DNA from 2 places in the Nitratireductor sp. CH_MIT9313-5 genome. Region 1 is predicted to be linked to the other one. Evidence: riboswitches for the same ligand, from Rfam matches in the RefSeq annotation. Region 1 holds a riboswitch; the other holds the start of a gene.
The links. Region 1 has a riboswitch for S-adenosylmethionine ahead of metX (homoserine O-acetyltransferase MetX). Riboswitches for the same ligand answer to the same signal wherever they lie in the genome.
Positions count from the first base shown of each region.

Region 2: it holds a riboswitch for S-adenosylmethionine, as region 1 does, so the genes downstream of both, WA367_RS05430 (O-succinylhomoserine sulfhydrylase) here and metX (homoserine O-acetyltransferase MetX) in region 1, are expected to answer to the same signal.

Region 1 covers NZ_JAYMER010000010.1:502,245-511,791, reverse strand. The annotation lists gene gloB (hydroxyacylglutathione hydrolase) at 1-539, opposite strand, end outside; gene WA367_RS03725 (methyltransferase domain-containing protein) at 646-1,404, shown strand; gene WA367_RS03720 (NAD(P)H-dependent flavin oxidoreductase) at 1,407-2,522, shown strand; gene WA367_RS03715 (omptin family outer membrane protease) at 2,488-3,447, opposite strand; gene metW (methionine biosynthesis protein MetW) at 3,530-4,144, opposite strand; gene metX (homoserine O-acetyltransferase MetX) at 4,144-5,310, opposite strand; SAM riboswitch at 5,390-5,467, opposite strand; gene hisC (histidinol-phosphate transaminase) at 5,547-6,647, shown strand; gene WA367_RS03695 (prephenate/arogenate dehydrogenase family protein) at 6,652-7,587, shown strand; gene WA367_RS03690 (response regulator) at 7,584-7,949, opposite strand; gene hpt (hypoxanthine phosphoribosyltransferase) at 8,008-8,550, opposite strand; gene WA367_RS03680 (hypothetical protein) at 8,550-9,368, opposite strand; gene ftsE (cell division ATP-binding protein FtsE) at 9,369-9,547, shown strand, end outside.
Region 2 covers NZ_JAYMER010000011.1:286,972-296,518, forward strand. The annotation lists gene WA367_RS05405 (VUT family protein) at 1-452, opposite strand, end outside; gene queF (preQ(1) synthase) at 458-925, opposite strand; tRNA gene WA367_RS05415 (tRNA-Gly) at 1,122-1,195, opposite strand; gene WA367_RS05420 (ion transporter) at 1,330-2,118, shown strand; gene WA367_RS05425 (2'-deoxycytidine 5'-triphosphate deaminase) at 2,115-3,206, opposite strand; SAM riboswitch at 3,289-3,366, shown strand; gene WA367_RS05430 (O-succinylhomoserine sulfhydrylase) at 3,415-4,605, shown strand; gene WA367_RS05435 (CDP-alcohol phosphatidyltransferase family protein) at 4,608-5,213, opposite strand; gene apaG (Co2+/Mg2+ efflux protein ApaG) at 5,344-5,736, shown strand; gene WA367_RS05445 (Hsp33 family molecular chaperone) at 5,740-6,726, opposite strand; gene argF (ornithine carbamoyltransferase) at 6,786-7,703, opposite strand; gene WA367_RS05455 (aspartate aminotransferase family protein) at 7,709-8,902, opposite strand; gene WA367_RS05460 (GcrA family cell cycle regulator) at 9,287-9,547, shown strand, end outside.

The DNA.
Region 1 (9,547 bases):
AAGCGGGCATTCGCCTGCGTATATTCGTGTCCGCAATAGACTTGCGTTTCCAGTGGCAACGCCGCCAGCTTCTTCAACGTTTCCAGCATGACCGGTGGCTTGCACTCGAAAAGCCGCCCGCATCCAAGTGCAAATAGTGTGTCGGCTGTGAAGACGACATTCGCTCCGGCAAAATGATAGGAGACATGCCCTGCCGTGTGGCCGGGCGTCTCGATCACACGCGCCCTGGCTGCGCCGATCTCCACGACATCACCCTCACCTACCTTCTGGTCAATACCGGGTATGCGATCAGCTTCTGCGGCAGGACCGATGATCTTGAGCCCGAACCGCTCCTTGAGCGCCAGATTGGCCTCCACATGGTCGGGATGATGATGGGTCGTGAGGATAAAACTCGGCCGCCAGCCAGTACGACCAATCATCTCCAGAATGGCCGTTTCCTCTGGCGCGTCGACCAGTGCAACGGTTCCCGTCTCGCTGTCGCGCAACAGAATGCCGAAATTATCACTCCGGCACATGAACTGTTCGATCTGAAGCGTCATCATCCCCTCCATCTGGTCGCCGCGCACGATAGAGCGGGCTCGCCTGCTTGTCATCTCCGGCAGGTAATTCTTGCGCCCGAACGAGGGTGAACATACCGTCACCGCCATGAATTCTGATATCGTTGATCTCAAGGCATTTTATTCCTCCGTTCTGGGAAGGCTTACCGAGCGTTCCATCGCGATGGCGCTGACAAGCCTTTGGTCGCGTCTTCCCGATGAACGGCTGGTGGGGCTTGGCTATGCTCTGCCTTGGCTGGAGCGTTTCGCGCCGGATGCGGAGCGTTGCTTTGCCTTCATGCCCGCCCGTCAAGGTGCGGTTCGCTGGCCGGCACAAGCTCCCTCCGCCACGGCACTGGTCTTCGAGGAGGAATTGCCTTTGAGCGATTCCTCAATAGATCGCATGCTGCTGGTGCACACGCTGGAGCACATGGAGAATCCGGGCCAGGCACTGAGCGAGATCTGGCGGGTGCTTGCCCCTGGCGGAAAGCTGATCCTTGTCGTGCCGAACCGACGCGGCATGTGGGCGCGCTTTGAACATACGCCCTTCGGCACGGGCCGGCCTTATTCGCGCGCACAGCTCACCACGATCCTGCGCGAAGCGAATTTCACGCCGACCAAATGGGCCGATGCCCTGCATTTCCCACCTTCCGAAAAGCGCTGGATCATGCGCCTGCACCGGTGGATGGAGCAGGCGGGACGGCGGTTCTGGCCCTTGTTCGCAGGCGTACTCGTGGTGGAAGCTGAAAAGCGCCTCTACCAGGGCATCAGGGTCACCAGACGCCAGAAGCGCAAGGTTCTGGTGCCGGTGCTCTCACCGCAGGGTGCAACCATGGCCGGGGCGAAACGCGAGCCTGTCGAGGAATAGCTATGTGGCATGACGAGCGCATCACGAAAATGCTTGGTATCAGCAAGCCCCTGCTGCTTGCCCCGATGGCAGGCTCCGGTGGCAGCGCACTTGCCATTGCGGTGATGAAAGCAGGTGGCCTCGGCGCGCTCCCCTGCGCGATGCTGAAGCCCGACCAGATCCGGAAGGAGGTCCTGACCATCCGGACGGCAGTCGCCGGGCCGCTCAATCTCAACTTCTTCTGCCACTGCGAACCGGATGCGGACAAGAGCCGCGAAAGCCTGTGGCTGGAGCGACTGGCGCCTTATTACAAGGAGCTCGATGTACAGCCGCCTGAAGAGATTTCCGGCGCAGGCCGCAATCCGTTCAATGAGGAAGCCTGCGCATTGGTCGAGGAGCTGAAACCGGAGGTGGTGAGCTTTCATTTCGGTCTGCCCGATGCCGATTTGCTGGAGCGAGTCTTCGTCACAGGCGCGAAGGTCATTGCGACAGCGACCACCGTCACAGAGGCGCGCGAGCTCGAAGCGCGTGGCTGCGACGCGGTCATCGCTCAAGGCGTGGAGGCCGGTGGCCACCGTGGTATCTTTATGGAAAGCTCGCTTGCAGCACAGCCAACCACCATGGCGCTCGTGCCGCAGGTGGCGGATGCGGTTACCTTGCCCGTTATCGCAGCAGGTGGCATTGGCGACGGCAGGGCGATAGCCGCAGCATTCCAGCTCGGCGCATCTGCGGTCCAGATCGGCACTGCCTTCCTGCGCTCGCCGGAAGCCTTGACCTCGAAATTTCACCGCCGTGCTTTGGCAGAAGCAAAGGACGACCAGACGGTACTGACCAACATCTTCACCGGTCGCCCCGCCAGAAGCATCATCAACAGGGCAATCATGGAGCTCGGCCCCATCGCGGCAGACGCCCCCGCCTTCCCGCGCGCGACTGCCGCCCTGACTCCGCTGCGCAACGCAGCGGAAGAACGCGATTCCGGGGACTTCTCGCCACTTTGGGCCGGTCAGGCGGTGGCCTTGGCGAGGGAGGCACCTGCCGAAGAAATCTTCAAAAGCCTGATGGAAGGAGCCGAGGAGATGGCCCGGCCCTCGTTCTTCAAGCGCATCAGAAGCGCAGGCTCAGCCCGCTGGAGATCGTAACCGCCTCAAGCTGCGCACCGGCACCGTCGGCATCGCTGTCGGTGACCATGCCGTCATCGATTTTGCTGAGCACGACATCTCCAACACCGTGGAAATAGCGGTCATAGGCCGCGGCCAGGAAGATGCTTGTCATCGGAGCCACGGCATATTCTGCCCGTCCTGAGAGGCTGATGAATGGCAGGGCGTTGAACTCGTCATCGAAACGGGTGTTGGTCTGCCAGTGCCAGTCGTGGTCCTGTGCGTTGATCGTCACACCCCCACGCGCCTGCGCGATCAGGGTGAGGTCGCTTATGCGGGTTTGCGCACGTGCGCCGATAAAGACACCGGGAAGCTTCTGTCGATAGGAGATGGCGCGCTGGCCTTCAGGCTCGGTGCCGGTCTCGTTCCGGTATCCGCCATTCTCGCTATAGACATAAGAGCCGCCATAGGAAGCCCATCTCACATCCGTATATTTGAAACCGGCGTGCAGATTGACGCTTGAGGTCACCAGCGAGAAGTTGCGGCCAAGCGCAATATCACCGGTGAAATAGTGCTCCAGATCAGTATTCGGATGCTCAGAGCGATCCGACCAGTCTTCAAAAGCGAAGCTGGGTGCGGCATCCAGCCAGTCATAGTCGACCATATGACTGTCGCCGTTGAGGCCGATTGTTACATGGGAAATGATGCCCCAATTGTTGCCAAGGTCGATTTCCGCTGCCGCAGTCACGACCGGAACGTCGGACTCCCAGAAAAGTTGGCTGATGCGATTGCCGGCATCGTCATAGACGAACTCTTCCGCGCTCAGTGACGCATAACCCACGCCGCCAAGCAGACGGATACGCTCTGGCACGATCAGGTCCGGATTGCCAACAGCCTCCAGTTCTGCTGCCTGCAGAGGCAAGGCCGAAAGGAAGGACACAGAAACCGCCAAACTCAACTTCTTCATGAAACCACCCCGTTCAAATCCCGGCCCTCCCTACCAACCTATTGGTTAAGAAAGGCAACCGGAAAGAACCTGCAGGTGATCTTCAGCGCTTCAGAAGAAACACCGCCTGCTGACCGAAGAAGTTCCAGAACCACCAGGGCATGGAGAGGCCAATCTTCTGGCCAGTCGCATCAAGTGCCGTGGCGCTTTCGACGGTTGCTCCGAGTTCGTCCGAAAGTTCCACGAAATCGCGGATCGTGCAGAAATGGATGTTCGGCGTATCATACCAGGAATAGGGCAGATCCTTCGTCACCGGCATTCGCCCCTTCATGAGTAGCGAGAGCCGCACGCGCCAATGCCCGAAATTAGGAAAGGAAACGATGGCGCGGTCGCCGATCCGCAAGAGCTCGTCCAGCACCTTCTTGGGATTGTGCGTGGCCTGCAGCGTCTGCGACAGCACCACATAGTCGAAGCCCTTGTCAGGATAGAAACGAAGGTCGCGGTCCGCATCCCCCTGAATGACAGAAAGCCCACGCGCCACGCATTCGTTGACGCCTCGCTGGGACAGCTCGACCCCGCGCCCGTCCACCCCCTTCTGCACCTGCAGCAGTTCGAGAAGCGATCCGTCGCCCGACCCGACATCTAGAACCTTCGACCCGGGTTCGATCAGATCGGCAATGACCTGCAGGTCCACGCGCTGTGCATTGTTTACACTCATCAGATCAGCCCCGCATTGCGCGCCGCAGCTTTCAGGAAACCATCAATCGCCGCATGAAATTCCGGCTCATCGAGAAGGAAGGCATCATGGCCGCGGTCGGTCTCGATCTCCACGAAGGAAACGGAAGCGCCGGCAGCGTTGAGTGCATGAACCACCATGCGGCTCTCTTCGGTTGGAAACAGCCAGTCGCTAGTGAAGGAGACCACGCAAAAGCGGGTCCTGGTGCCCTTGAAGGCTTTCGACAGCATCCCACCATGCTCGCTCGCCAGATCGAAATAGTCCATCGCTCGCGTCAGATAGAGATAGGAATTGGCATCGAAGCGATCGACGAAGGTGATGCCTTGGTGCCGCAGATAGCTTTCGATCTGGAAATCGGCGTCAAATCCGAAGGTCGGTTGGTCGCGATCCTGCAGGTTGCGGCCGAATTTGCGGTGCAGCGCGGGCTCGGACAGATAGGTGATATGCGCGGCCATGCGCGCGACAGCGAGCCCCTTTCCGGGATGGCGTCCATCCTTCAGATAGGCGCCACCGCGCCAGTCCGGGTCAGCCATGACGGCCTGGCGCCCGACTTCGTGGAAGGCGATGTTTTGCGCCGTGTGGCGCGCGCCCGTGGCAATGGGCACCGCAGTGTTTACGCGCTCGGGATAGCTTGCCGCCCATTCCAGAACCTGCATGCCTCCCATCGACCCCCCGACGACGGAGAACAGTCGCTCGATGCCCAGATGTTCAACCAGCATGGCCTGCGCGCGCACCATGTCCTTGATGGTGATGACCGGCAGGCCGAGGCCATAAGCCTGTCCGGTCTCCTCGTTGAGGGAAGCGGGTCCGGTAGAACCAAGACAGCTTCCAATCACGTTCGAGCAGATGACGAAGAAGCGGTCCGTATCGATGACCTTGCCCGGCCCAACCAGCGCTTCCCACCAGCCGGGCTTGCCGGTAACCGGATGCTGGTTGGCAACATGCTGGTCGCCGGTCAGAGCGTGGCAGATCAGGATCGCGTTGCTCTTGTCCGCATTCAGTTCGCCATAGGTCTGATAGGCGACTTGGAACGGCGACAGCGTGATACCGGCGGCAAGATGCAGCGGCTTGTCTGGTCCGAACCGCACCACCTTGCTGGAGGGATTGTTCGCCTCGTCCCGCGCTTTCGCGACCCGGGATTTCACCATATCCACGCTCCTTCGCCCCTATGCGCCTCACGGCAGCGGGCACAAAAAAACCGGCCAATGCAAATATCGCAAAGCCGGTCAGGAACGCTGCACGGCCTTTTAGCGACTTGTTTAACGTGGCTGCAAGCCGACCGGCCAAATCACCACGAGATCGGGCTGCTTTTAAGCCTCAAGCCCCTTTGCGTCAACGCTGGTGATGGGCTAAGTGAGGCGGCTTCAACCCGTGGGAACTTCCGATGAGCTCTTCCGACCGCCCCCAGCCGAAACCCGGCGTGATGGAAATTTCTGCCTATGTGCCCGGCCGCGAAACGGCCGAAGGCGTGGCAAAGGTCTACAAGCTGTCTTCCAACGAGACACCGCTTGGCCCTTCGCCCAAGGCCATAGAAGCCATGCAGGCGGTTACGAACCATCTTGAGCTTTATCCCGACGGCGCAGCCCACGCGCTTCGTGATGCGATCGCGGAAATCCACGGGCTGAACCCTGCCAATATTCTCTGCTCGAACGGTTCGGACGAACTCCTGGGACTGCTCGCTCATGTCTATTTGAGTGCAGGCGATGAGGCGGTTTTCACTGAGCACGGCTTCCTCGTCTACCGCATTCAGACGCTGGCCAACGGCGCAACTCCGGTCGTCGTCAAGGAAAAGAATGCGCGCGCCGATGTTGATGCAATCCTTGCCGCGGTCACCGAGCGCACCAAGATCGTCTTCCTCGCCAACCCGAACAATCCGACCGGAACCTACCTCCCGGTGGACGAGGTCCGCCGCTTGCAGGCCGGACTGCCGCCCCATGTTCTGCTGGTGATCGACGCAGCCTATGCGGAATATGTGCACCGCAACGACTATGAGGCAGGCGTGGAGCTCGTCTCCTCCTGCCAGAACGTCGTCATGACGCGGACCTTCTCCAAGATCTACGGGCTTGCCGCCCTGCGCATCGGCTGGATGTACGGTCCGGCACATGTGGTGGACGCGATCAATCGCGTGCGTGGCCCGTTCAACGTAAACGCAATGGCGATCGCGGCAGGTGCTGCGGCCATCCGCGACCGCGAACATCTGGCAAAGGCGGTGGCGTTCAACGACGAGTGGTTGAACTGGCTGACGAAGGAATTTGAGCGGATCGGCTTGAGAGTGACCCCCAGCGTCGGCAATTTCCTGCTGATTCACTTCCCCGATGCAAAAGGCAAGGGCGCGGCAGAGGCCGACGAGCATCTCGTCTCGCGTGGCTTCGTCCTGCGTCGCGTCACCGCCTACGGCTTCCCCAACGCCTTGCGCATGAGTGTCGGGACCGAAGAAGCAAATCGCGGCGTCGTCGCCGCCCTTACGGAGTTCATGAATGGCTGAGGCCATGACAGAACCTATGTTTGAGAAGGTTGCGCTGATCGGCATTGGCCTGATCGGTTCATCGCTCGCACGAGTCATTCGCCGTGAAAATCTGGCGGCCGAGATCATCGTCTCGACCCGGAGCGCCGAGACGCTGAAACGCGCCGAAGCGCTCGAACTGGGTGATGCCTATTTTCAGGATGCCGCCCAGGCGGTTGAAGGTGCCGATCTTGTCGTCGTCAGCGTTCCCGTCGGCGCATCCGGCACCGTCGCCAAGGCGATTGCGGGAACACTAAAGCCCGGCGCAATCGTTACAGACGTCGGCTCCACCAAGGGCTCCGTCATCTCCCAGATGCAGCCCGAACTGCCCAACCATGTCCATTTCATTCCCGGCCACCCGATCGCCGGCACCGAGCATTCAGGCCCCGATGCAGGCTTTGCGGAACTTTTTGAAGGACGCTGGTGCATTCTGACTCCACCCACCGGGACCGACCAGGAAGCGGTGTCAAACCTGACCCGTTTTTGGGAACGGTGCGGTTCAACCGTGGAGGTGATGGACCCGGAGCATCACGACATGGTGCTCGCTATCGTGTCTCACCTGCCCCACATCATTGCCTACAACATCGTTGGTACGGCCGATGATCTGGAGACGGTGACGAAATCGGAAGTCATCAAATATTCCGCTTCCGGCTTTCGTGACTTTACCCGCCTTGCCGCGTCCGATCCCACCATGTGGCGGGATGTGTGCCTGCACAATCGGGATGCGATCCTCGAAATGCTGGGACGGTTCTCGGAAGATCTTTCCGCACTGCAGCGCGCGATCCGTTGGGGCGACGGCGACAAGCTGTTCGACCTGTTCACCCGCACGCGCGCCATTCGCCGCTCGATCATCGAGGCGGGTCAGGATATCGACGTGCCGGATTTCGGCCGCCACGTCGTTGCACATCCGAAGAAGGACTAGGCTGCGAGCGCCTCGCCGACGCGGTCGCGGATTTCCGCGAGCGTGAAGGGCTTGTTGACGACGCCCTTGGCGGTGCCATCGAGTTCTGCCGCGCGTTCGCGCTGATCGGCAAAGCCGGTCATGAGCAAAAGCCGCAGGTCAGGAAAGGTGCTTGCCGCTTCACGCGCCATCTCGATGCCGTCCATGGCCGGCATGCGGATGTCGGAAAGCACCAGATCAAAACTGCCTTCCGCAGCCTTGATCTTGTCGAGCCCGTCCATGCCGTCCTCGGCGGTCTCTACCGTGTGACCGGCAGCCGCAAGGGCACGAGCGGTGAAGGTTCTGACGGAAACGTCGTCTTCAACAATGAGAAGTCTAGCCATGGCGTCAATCTCGCCGCAAATCGTTACGGTTCACTGAACGCAAGCGGATACGAAAGGTTCAGTCTTCGCCCTTGATCACACCAACGAAGGGCAGTTCACGGAATGCATGTGCTACATCCATTCCGTATCCGACGACAAAGTAGTCTGGGCACTCGAACCCGACAAAATCCGCGTCCAGCGTTGCCTTTCGACGCGACCTCTTGTCGAGAAGAACGGCGATGTCCACCTTGTTTGCCCCACGCGAAAGCATGAGTTCGCGCGTGTATTTCAACGTATTTCCTGATTCGAGGATGTCGTCGATGAGCAGAATGTCGCGCCCGCGCACATCATTGTCGATATCCCGCAGGACCTTGATCTCACCGGCGGTTTTACCTGCACCATAGGAAGAGATCATGATGAACTCGACTTCCGGCGAGATGCCCACATCATTCATCGCGCGAATGAGATCGGCCGCGAAGATGAAGGAGCCTTTCAACACCGAAATGACCAGGAGATCCTTGTAGTCGCGCTTTGCGATTTCTTTCGCAAGTTCCAGATTGCGGCGCGCGATCGTCGACGCCGAAAAGAGTACCTCGATTTCCTTGCCACGCACCTGATGCATCAGCGGGCGAACTCCTGAAAAGAAACTGAAACGGACTGGACCCCCTCTTTAGGGGCCACCAGCCGACCGGAGAAGGCAATGCGTCCGCCCGGCTCCAGCTGGTCTTCATTTGTCCCCAGATAATGGTGCATCTTGTGTCCGTCACTGGAGGCCAGCGTGATCACAAGCCCGGGAACTGCGGCCACATCGTGACCGTCATTCTCGACCATCCCTTCCACCAACACCACCGAACGCTGGCCGTCACCTGCCGGAAGAACGCGGCTGGAAGTGCTTTCCAACCGCAGGGGTGCAGCTTCCCCCTGCAGCAGGGAGCCAAGAAATGAGGGCAATTGATGCCCGCCCGCCATCCAGAATGCACAGAACGCAATGAGCGCACCCGCCACCCAAAAGGCCATGCCTCCGCGACCCGCGTGATCCCCGCTTGGCACTTGCCCACCAGCCAGACTGGCAAAGCCGGTGCCGATTGCGGATGCGCTTTTGTCCGGGTTGGTGCCCAATCCCGCCACGGGACCAAAAGGGTGGCTCACAGTTTCGTATTCGGCATCGACGATATCGCCACCACCTGCGAGGGAGGCTCGGCCTTCTGCCCCGAAGTGACTGCCCGCAACCAAACCTGTGGAACTGAAACGCGCCATTGCACCCATTTTTGTGCCAAGGGTCCTTTTTCTGTCAGTCTCCAGCGTATAGACCCCAATGGTTAACATTTGCCCGAAGCACGCAAATCTTAACGACGAATTAACCATGTTCATCTGAAGGTCGGATGAAGCCTGGCAGAAGGCCTTCGCCGCTTCATCACTCCAACCAGCAGGTCGTGCCACGTGATCCGCTTAGAAAATGTCGGTCTGAGATACGGTATGGGTCCGGAAGTGTTGCGCGACATTTCGCTCAACATTCCCGAACGCTCCTTCCAGTTCCTGAGCGGTCCTTCGGGGACGGGCAAGACCACCCTCCTGCGCCTGCTTTTCATGTCGCTGAAGCCGACCCGCGGGCTTATCAC
Region 2 (9,547 bases), on a different contig from region 1:
AGGCTCCCGAAAGCAAGGAAGAGGAAGAGGGCGCTGTCCACGATTATCCCGACGATGCTGCTTGCCACCACTGCAAGTACAAGTCCCTTGCGCTGGAGAGGTGTGAATACCGCCAGATCAGCGGCTTCGGAGAACACGAAGGCAGCGACTGACGCAGCCACGAGTGCTGGGGGCGCGACCAGCGCAGACAGGACGCCGCCTGCAGCTATCGCCACCATTGCCCAGCTCACACCTAGGCGGCGCTGAACGAGATCACGCAGTACAAGCGCCGCACCGATTGCCAGAACACCGCTCGGAGCGGAGATGCCGGGCCACACTGGTACAAGGCAGGGTCCTTTCGGCACACAGAAAGTGCCAACATTTCCAATCAGCCAGTTCGCCAGGGGGATGCAGGCCGCGAAGAGTGCCAGGTAGATGAAGCCTTCAACGCGCAGGAGTTTGGGAGTGGTCATGTCCTTCACCCTCTTCCACGGTAGGTAGGTACGTTCTGGTCGGGGATCCACACATCGGTCGGTTCCGGCCCCGTCTGGTAAAATACGTCGATGGGGATTCCACCGCGTGGGTACCAGTAGCCACCGATGCGCAGCCATTCGGGCTCCAGAAGTGCTGCCAAGCGCGTGCCGATGGAGACGGTGCAGTCCTCATGGAACGCGCCATGATTGCGGAACGAGGTCAGGTAAAGCTTGAGCGACTTGCTTTCCACAAGCCACGCCCCGGGCACATAGTCGATGACCAGATGAGCGAAATCCGGCTGGCCGGTCATTGGGCAAAGCGAGGTGAATTCCGGGGCCGTGAACCTAACCGCATAGCGAACGTTCGCTTGCGGGTTGGGGACTCGCTCGAGAATGGCTTTTTCCGGATCGTCGGGGATGTCAGTTTTCTGCCCCAACTGCGTGAGGCCGGTATAGATGTCGTCTTTTGACAAGTTCTGGTGCCTTCATATGAGGCCACCGATCAGCCAACGTGCAGAATGCACGACATTGATCCTATAGTCCTTGTTTTGACCGGGTAGGCTGCGACCGGGGCTGTTAAACCTGCGGGCCGTGTATAATGAGATGGCCTTCAGGTAAAGGTGCCGCTAGGCAAGGCCCGGACGAAAGTCCTTCAAATATTCAGGAATTTGGAGCGGGTGAAGGGAATCGAACCCTCGTCGTCAGCTTGGGAAGCTGCTGCTCTACCATTGAGCTACACCCGCCTGAAGGCTCATGATTTGTCGTAGAGGTGGGCTTTCTGTCAAGCGGCAATTCATTTGGCCGCGGCTGCTTCTTGACGAAGCGCGCATGAGACATCAACTGTGCGCTCGACATCAAGACGAAGGGCCCTGTTCAAGTGCAATCGCTGAAGACACTTCTGGAATCCCGCAAGTTCGAAACCGCAATCACCGCGCTGATCATCGTGAATGCGATCACGCTCGGGCTTGAAACATCGCAGCGGGCCATGGAAGCGTTCGGGCCGCTCCTGATGGTGATCGACAAGGTCATTCTCGCCATCTTCGTCGCCGAACTAGCCGCAAAAATTTTTGTCTACCGCGGTCGCTTCTTCAACGATCCCTGGCGTATTTTTGATCTGTTCGTGGTGGGGATTGCGCTTGTGCCTGCCACGGCGAATTTCTCGGTCCTGCGTGCGCTGCGCATCCTGCGCGTGCTTCGTCTCGTGAGCATGGTGCCCTCGCTCAAGCGCGTGGTCGGCGGGCTCGTGGCGGCACTTCCCGGCATGGGTTCGATCATGCTGCTTCTGTCGCTGGTCTATTACGTCTTTGCGGTAATGGCGACAAAGATGTTCGGGCCATCCTTTCCCGATTGGTTCGGCACGATCGGACGCTCCGGCTATTCGCTGTTCCAGATCATGACTTTGGAGAGCTGGTCCATGGGGATCGTGCGCCCGGTGATGGAGGTCTTTCCCTGGGCGTGGCTGTTCTTCATTCCCTTCATTGTCTGCACCACCTTCACGGTGCTCAATCTCTTCATCGGTATCATCGTATCGGCGATGCAGGAGGAGCATGATGCAGCGGCCACGGCGGAGCGCTCGGCTCTGCAGCATGAGCAGGAGCTGATCCTGACGGAGATCAGGGCTCTGCGGGAAGAGGTGAAGGCGCTGCGCGTGGAGGAGCGGAGCTAGCCTGCGGTGAAGTGCTTGGAGAGCTTCAGCGCCTGACCCTGATAGTTCGATTTGAGGTCCGCGCCGTAAAGCGCATCCGGCTTGGCCGCCATCTTCTCGTAGACGAGGCGACCGACAATCTGTCCGTGATCGAGAATGAACGGCACTTCGTGGCTGCGCACTTCCAGAACCGCGCGGCTGCCTGTTCCACCGGCTGCGGTATGCCCGAAGCCGGGATCGAAGAAACCGGCATAATGCACACGGAATTCGCCCACCAGCGGGTCGAAAGGCGTCATCTCGGCGGCATAGGCCGGTGGCACATGCACCGCTTCGCGGGAGACGAGGATGTAGAACTCGTCCGGATCCAGCACCAGTTCCGCCGCGCCGTGATTGTAAAGCGGCTCCCAGAAATCCGAGACCTTGAAGGCACCCTTGCGGTCCACATCGACCAAGCCCGTATGATGCTTTGCACGGTAGCCGACGAGGCCGTTTTCGCCACCGGCAAGATCGATCGAAAGCGCGATGCCGCCATTGGAAATGTTCGGCTCGTCGGAGGCCACAAGCGTCTGCGCTTCGTGAAGAACCGAAAGCGCGGTCTCGTCCAGCAGCGAATGGCCGCGCCGGAAGCGGATCTGGGAAAGGCGGGAGCCTGCGCGCGCAAGAATGGGAAAGGTGCGCGGGCTGACCTCAAGATAAAGCGGACCATTATAGCCCGCCGCGATCTTGTCGAATTCGACGCCATTGTCCGTGAGAACGCGCGTGAAAATGTCGAGGCGCCCCGTGGAGCTTTTCGGATTGGCTGACGCCGAAACATCGGCCGGCAGCGCCAGCGTCTCCATCAACGGAACGATATAGACGCAGCCCGTTTCCAGTACCGCTCCTTCAGCCAGCGAGAATTCGTGGAGCGTCAGCCGATCAAGCTTTTCGGAAACTAGCGATCCGGGCCCTGGCAGGAAGCTCGCGCGCACCCGGTAGGCGGTTTCGCCCAGCCGCAGATCGAGGCTTGCAGGCTGGATCTGGTCGGGATCGAGAGGCCGGGCGGATGCCAGACGGCCCGCATCAAACAAGCCGGAAATCTCTCGGTCGGGCAGGATGCCGGTAACGCTCAAGCCAGGTCCCCTCGGGTCAATACTGACCGGAGACGTTTACCGAGACGGGCGATTGACGCAAGACGCTGGGGCCTCTAAAGACACCTTATCCCGTGGTGATTTGGCCGGTCGGCTTGCAGCCACGTAAAAGAAGTCGCTAAAAGGCCGCGCCCGATGACTTTCAAACCGGCGTGCGCCTTCGCAGCCGGTTTTTGTATGGGCAGAAAAGATGACGAACGATTTCTCCAATGAATGGAAGCCGCAGACCGCACTGGTTCATGGTGGCACGCAGCGCTCGCAGTTCGGCGAGACGTCGGAAGCACTCTATCTGACGCAGGGCTTCATCTATGAAAGCGCGGAAGCCGCCGAGGCACGCTTCAAGGGAGAAGAGCCGGGCTTCATCTACTCGCGCTACGCCAATCCCACTGTGGACATGTTCGAAAAGCGTATGTGCGCGCTGGAAGGCGCGGAAGATGCCCGCTCAATGGCCTCCGGAATGGCGGCCGTTTCGGCAGCGCTTCTGTGTTCGCTCAAGGCCGGTGATCATGTCGTTTCCGCCCGTGCACTGTTCGGCTCCTGCCGTTGGGTGGTGGAGACGCTGATGCCGCGTTACGGCATTGAGATCACACTGGTAGACGGCAAGGACATGAAGGCCTGGGAAGAGGCCGTTCGTCCCAACACGAAGCTCTTCTTCCTGGAAAGCCCGACAAACCCGACGCTTGAAGTTTGCGACATTGCAGCCATCGCCAAGCTGGCCGAGAGCGCCGGCGCGCGTCTGGTGGTCGACAATGTCTTCGCCACACCGCTCCAACAGAAGCCGCTTGAACTTGGTGCGCATGTCGTCGTCTATTCCGCTACCAAGCATATTGACGGGCAGGGGCGCTGTCTGGGCGGCATCGTGCTGTCCGACAAGGAATGGATCGACGAGAACCTGCATGACTATTTCCGTCATACCGGCCCCAGCCTCTCGCCCTTCAACGCCTGGACGCTGCTCAAGGGTCTCGAGACGCTGCCGCTGCGTGTGCGGCAACAGACGGAGACCGCCGGCAAGGTTGCCGATTTTCTCGCAGAGCATGAGAAGGTTTCGCGCGTGGTCTATCCGGGCCGTAAGGACCACCCGCAGGCCGATATCATTGCGCGACAGATGAAAGGCGGCTCCACTCTTGTCTGCTTCGATCTGAAGGGTGGCAAGGAAGCTGCATTCGCCTTCGAGAATGCTCTGTCGATCATCGCGATTTCCAACAATCTTGGTGATGCGAAGAGCCTGGTCACTCATCCCGCCACGACCACGCACAAGAACCTGTCCACCGAAGCCCAGGCCGAGGCCGGTATCGGCGCAGGCACGCTGAGACTTTCCATGGGGCTGGAAGACAGCGACGACCTGATCCGCGACATCACGCAGGCGCTGAACGCGGCTTGATCCTAGCGCAGTTCGCGCATGGCAAGGATGATGCGCGATACCGTGGTGTAGATGGTCATCGCCGCAAAGACATAGGCGATGGCCGCAAACCATTGCGGCATGAGACAGGCAAGGCTGAAGGCGATCAGCGTTTCGCCGGCTTCTGCCAGCCCTGTGGTGAAGAAGAAGCTTTTCTCACCACGCGCCTCACCACTCATCTTCCGCTTCTCCGCCATGATGGAGTAGGCGAGAAAACTCGCGCCATTCCCGTAAAAGGCAAAGAGCAGCACCGCACCCGGAACGGCATTGGATGCCGGGTTGTGCAGGATGAAGGCGAGTGGGATCGCGCCGTAGAAGACGAAGTCCAGAACGATATCGAGATAGCCGCCGAGGTCCGTCTTGCCATTGATGCGCGCCACCGCCCCATCCAGCCCATCGCCCAATCGGCTTAGAAGAATGAGCAGCAAAGCTGTGATAAACTGGCCGTAATAGATTGCGACGGCAGCGCCCATGCCGATGACAAAGGCGCTCCAGGTGATGGCATTGGCAGAAACGCGCGAGCGTGCAATCGTGCCTGCCGCAGCCTGCAGCAAAGGGTCCAGTCCGCGTCTGGCGATGCCGTCGATCATCTGTGATGCCTGAAGATTTGGAACATTCTCGATCTATAACCGATTGGCTGAGGACGAAGGGTCACAAAGGCGTCACCTTGCGTGAAGCGGCCGGTCTGCCCGCCTGAAGCCGATCTGAAGAGTGCGGCCTATGTATAAAGCCACCACGCGAGAGATAGAGGTGCGCGTGCGCCCCTTCTTTCTCCCAGAGCAATCCGACCCGGATGAGGGACGTTTCGTCTGGGCCTACCATATCTGCATAATCAACCACGGCGAGACGACGGTGCAACTCCTTGCCCGCTACTGGCACATCACGGACGGGCTGGGGCGTGTACAGGAAGTGGAAGGTGAGGGCGTTGTCGGTGAAAAGCCGGTGTTGAAACCCGGCGAATCCTACGAATATACCTCAGGCTGCCCGCTAAACGCGGATTCCGGCATCATGGTCGGACGCTATACGATGCGGGAGGCAGGCGGGGACTTCTTCGAAGTCGACATTCCTGCCTTCTCGCTCGATATTCCCGGCAGCGAGGCGCAGCTGAACTAAGCGCTACTCGTCAAAGTCCTTCGCATCGAAGCTGTAGGACTTGGAGCAGAATTCGCAATTGACGTGGATCTCGCCATCCTCCGTGCTCTGCTCGATCTCTTCGGCCGTAAACCCGTCGAGAATGCCGCGGATTTTCTCCCGCGAACAGGAGCAGTCATCAATCACATCCGTGCCGTCATAGGCACGCACGCCCTGTTCGTGGAACAGACGGTAAAGCAGACGCTCCACACCAACACTGGGATCGACAAGCTCGCCGGGTTCGATGGTACCGGCAAGAGCAAGCGCTTCCTGCCAGGCATTGTCGTCGGGCTGTCCGTCGCCGGTATTTTCTTCATCCCCGTCGCCGCCGGAAATGTCGCTCATGCGGCTCCGTTCGGGAGAAGTTGGCGTGAATTGCAGGAGAAGCCCGCCCGCACGCCAGTGCTGCTGCCCGCCTTCACCGGGCATGACAATACGCGCGACGCCCATCTTCACCTCGGTCGGGATCTGTTCCGACTGGCGGAAATAGGTGCGTGCAACGGATTCAAGGTCCGAGCCGTCAAGCTGTACGATGCCCTGGTAGCGCTGCATATGCGCGCCCTGGTCCACGGTCAGCGCAAGGATGCCGACGCCCAGAAGCCGCTCTGGTGTTGTCTCACCCTTTTCTTCAGCTTCTTTCAGCCGCTCTTCGTCGAAGCGGGCATAGGCGCGGACGGAGCCCGGTGTCGTATAATCGGCGACGAGCATGTCCACCGGGCCATCGGTGCGGGTTTGGACGATGAACTTGCCGGAAAACTTGAGCGAGCTACCCAGCAGAACCGTCAGCACGATTACTTCGGCAAGAAGACGTCCAACGGGCTCGGGATATTCATGGCGCGACAGGATCTGGTCGAGCATCGGCCCGATCTGCACGGCGCGGCCGCGCACATCCAGCGTCTCGACATCGAATGGCACCACATGGTCGTCTCCGGCAAATCCGAATTGCCCGAGCTTGAGGTCGTTCTGGTTCACGGTCGCAAGCCTTTTGTCTTTAACTCAATGCGCGAGACGGTCGGGCTCATGCCTGGGGCTCAGCCCGCCTGCAGGCACCATGCCAGAACCGCCTTTTGCGCATGCAGCCGGTTTTCCGCCTCGTCGAACACCACCGAATGCGGGCCGTCAATCACCTCATCGGTCACTTCCTCCCCACGATGTGCAGGCAGGCAGTGCATGAAGAGTGCGTCATCGGCCGCCTTGGCCATGAGCGCCTCATTCACCTGATAGGGCATGAAGACATTATGTCCGCGGGCGCGGTGTTCCTGGTTCATGGACACCCAGGTATCCGTCACCACGCAATCCGCTCCGCTGACCGCATCCTCGGCAGAATGCATCAACTCGACGCGACCGCCGCTTTCACGCGCCCAATCTATATAGCGATTGTCAGGCTCGCTTCCAGAGGGGGTGGCGATGTTGAGGCGGAAGCCAAAACGGGCCGAAGCCTCCACCAGCGAGTGGAGGACATTGTTGCCGTCACCAGTCCAGGCAAACAGCCGATCCTTCACATTGCCGCGGTGCTCTTCATAGGTCAGGACATCCGCCATGATCTGGCAGGGATGCGTATCGTCTGTAAGGCCATTGATGACCGGGACCGTCGCATTCTCCGCAAGTTCCAGCAGGCGGTCATGCTCGGTCGTGCGGATCATGATGGCATCCACATAGCGCGAGAGAACCTTGGCCGTATCGGCAATCGTCTCGGAACGGCCAAGCTGCATCTCCGTGCCAGTCAGCATCAGCGTTTCGCCGCCAAGCTGGCGCATGCCCACATCAAACGAGACGCGGGTGCGCGTGGAGGGTTTGTCGAAGATCATTGCCAGAACCTTGCCGCTGAGCGGCTTGTCTGCATTGCCTGCCTTCAGCGCGTCCTTGCGTGTGCGTGCATCATCAATGATGCCGCGCAAATCTTGGGCCGAAACGGCGGACAGATCGAGGAAGTGCCGCGGATTTGTCATGGCCGTTAGTCTCCCTGGCTGGAATTTTCGGAGAGGGTCTGGAAGGCAGTTTCCATCCGCGCAACCGCATCATCAATCTCCTCGTCGGAGATAGTAAGCGGCGGCAGAAGGCGAAGAACATTCTCGCCTGCAGGCACTGCAAGCAGCTTCTCATCACGCATTGCACCCAGAACCTGGAGATTGGGCAGCTTGCACTTGAAGCCGAGCATGAGGCCATTGCCGCGCACCTCTTCCACGACCTGCGGATAGGTATCGGCGAGTGCGGCCAGCTTCTGTTTCAAAAGCAGGCCCTTCTGCGAGACCTTGTCCAGAAAGCCGTCTTCAAGAACAATGTCGAGAACGGCATTGCCGACGGCCATGGCGAGCGGATTGCCGCCGAAAGTTGTGCCGTGTACACCGGGCACCATGCCGCTGGCGGCATCTTCCGTGGCCAGGCATACGCCCATGGGGAAGCCGCCGCCAATGCCCTTGGCGACCGCAACTACGTCCGGCGTGATGCCAGCCCATTCATGCGCAAAAAGGCGCCCCGTACGGCCGATGCCGGACTGCACCTCGTCGAGCAGCAAAAGGATGCCGTGCTTGTCGCAGAGCTCACGCAATCCGCGCAGTGTCTCGTTGGGCAGCACGCGAATGCCGCCTTCACCCTGGATAGGCTCAACCAGAATGGCGGCCGTTTCCGGTGTTATGGCCGCCTCTGTTGCTTTCAGGTCGCCAAACGGCACCTGATCGAAGCCTTCGACCTTGGGGCCGAAGCCCTCAATGTATTTCTTCTGTCCGCCGGCCGCGATCGTTGCCAGCGTGCGCCCGTGGAAAGCGCCTTCAAAAGTGAGAATGCGAAAGCGGTTCTCGTCACCTTTGGCATGGTGATAGCGTCGCGCGGTCTTGATCGCACATTCCAGCGCCTCGGCACCCGAATTGGTGAAAAAGGCCTTGTCCGCAAAGCTTGCATCGCACAGGCGACGGCCCAGGCGGTCCTGTCCGGGAATCTCATAGAGGTTGGAGATGTGCCACAGGCGGCCTGCCTGACCGACAAGCGCCGCAACCATGTGCGGATGCGCGTGTCCCAGCGAGTTGACCGCAATGCCGGCTGCGAAGTCCAGGTAGCGCGTGCCGTCTTCCTGTATCAGCCACGATCCTTCACCGCGCTCAAATGAAAGCGGGATCCTTGCATAGGTATTGTAGAGCGCAGACTCGCTCATGCATGTGCTCCGGAACTGCCCCCGACCGGATGGACCATGCCCGCCGGTCTGATGAAACCAAAAAGCCGCCCCCGGGGGCGGCACATGGCTTTATATCCGTTTTTTGGGAAGCGAAGTCAACGCAACCGGTTGGGACGCGGTTAAGGCGGTAAGGGAAAATTAACCGTGACAAATATGACTCACTGATTCGGCAAGTTGGGGAAAAGATTCGCGAGGGCACTGCCGACTCTTGTCACGGAGTCAACCGGTACGGTAGTTTGCAGGAGTAACGACTACATATCGTGCGGCGGACCACCTTACCTGTATAGATCTGGTGTCCTCTCGGCTGACATGCCGAGTGGGAGCCTGGAGGGATTCCGTACGCCTGAAAAGGAGCGTGTCCCGATGAACTGGACAGACGAACGCGTCGAAATGCTGAAGAAGCTATGGGCTGAGGGGCTGAGCGCCAGCCAGATCGCAGCTCAGCTGGGCGGCGTGAGCCGGAACGCCGTCATCGGCAAGGTGCACCGCCTCAAGCTTTCCAGCCGTGGACGCGCCACCAGCAACAATGCCCGCCAGAAAAAGGCACCGGCAGCAGCCGCTTCCACAGCAAGCGCGAGCCGCAGCAGCCGTTCGACCACGCGGACCCAGAGCCGCACCGTGACC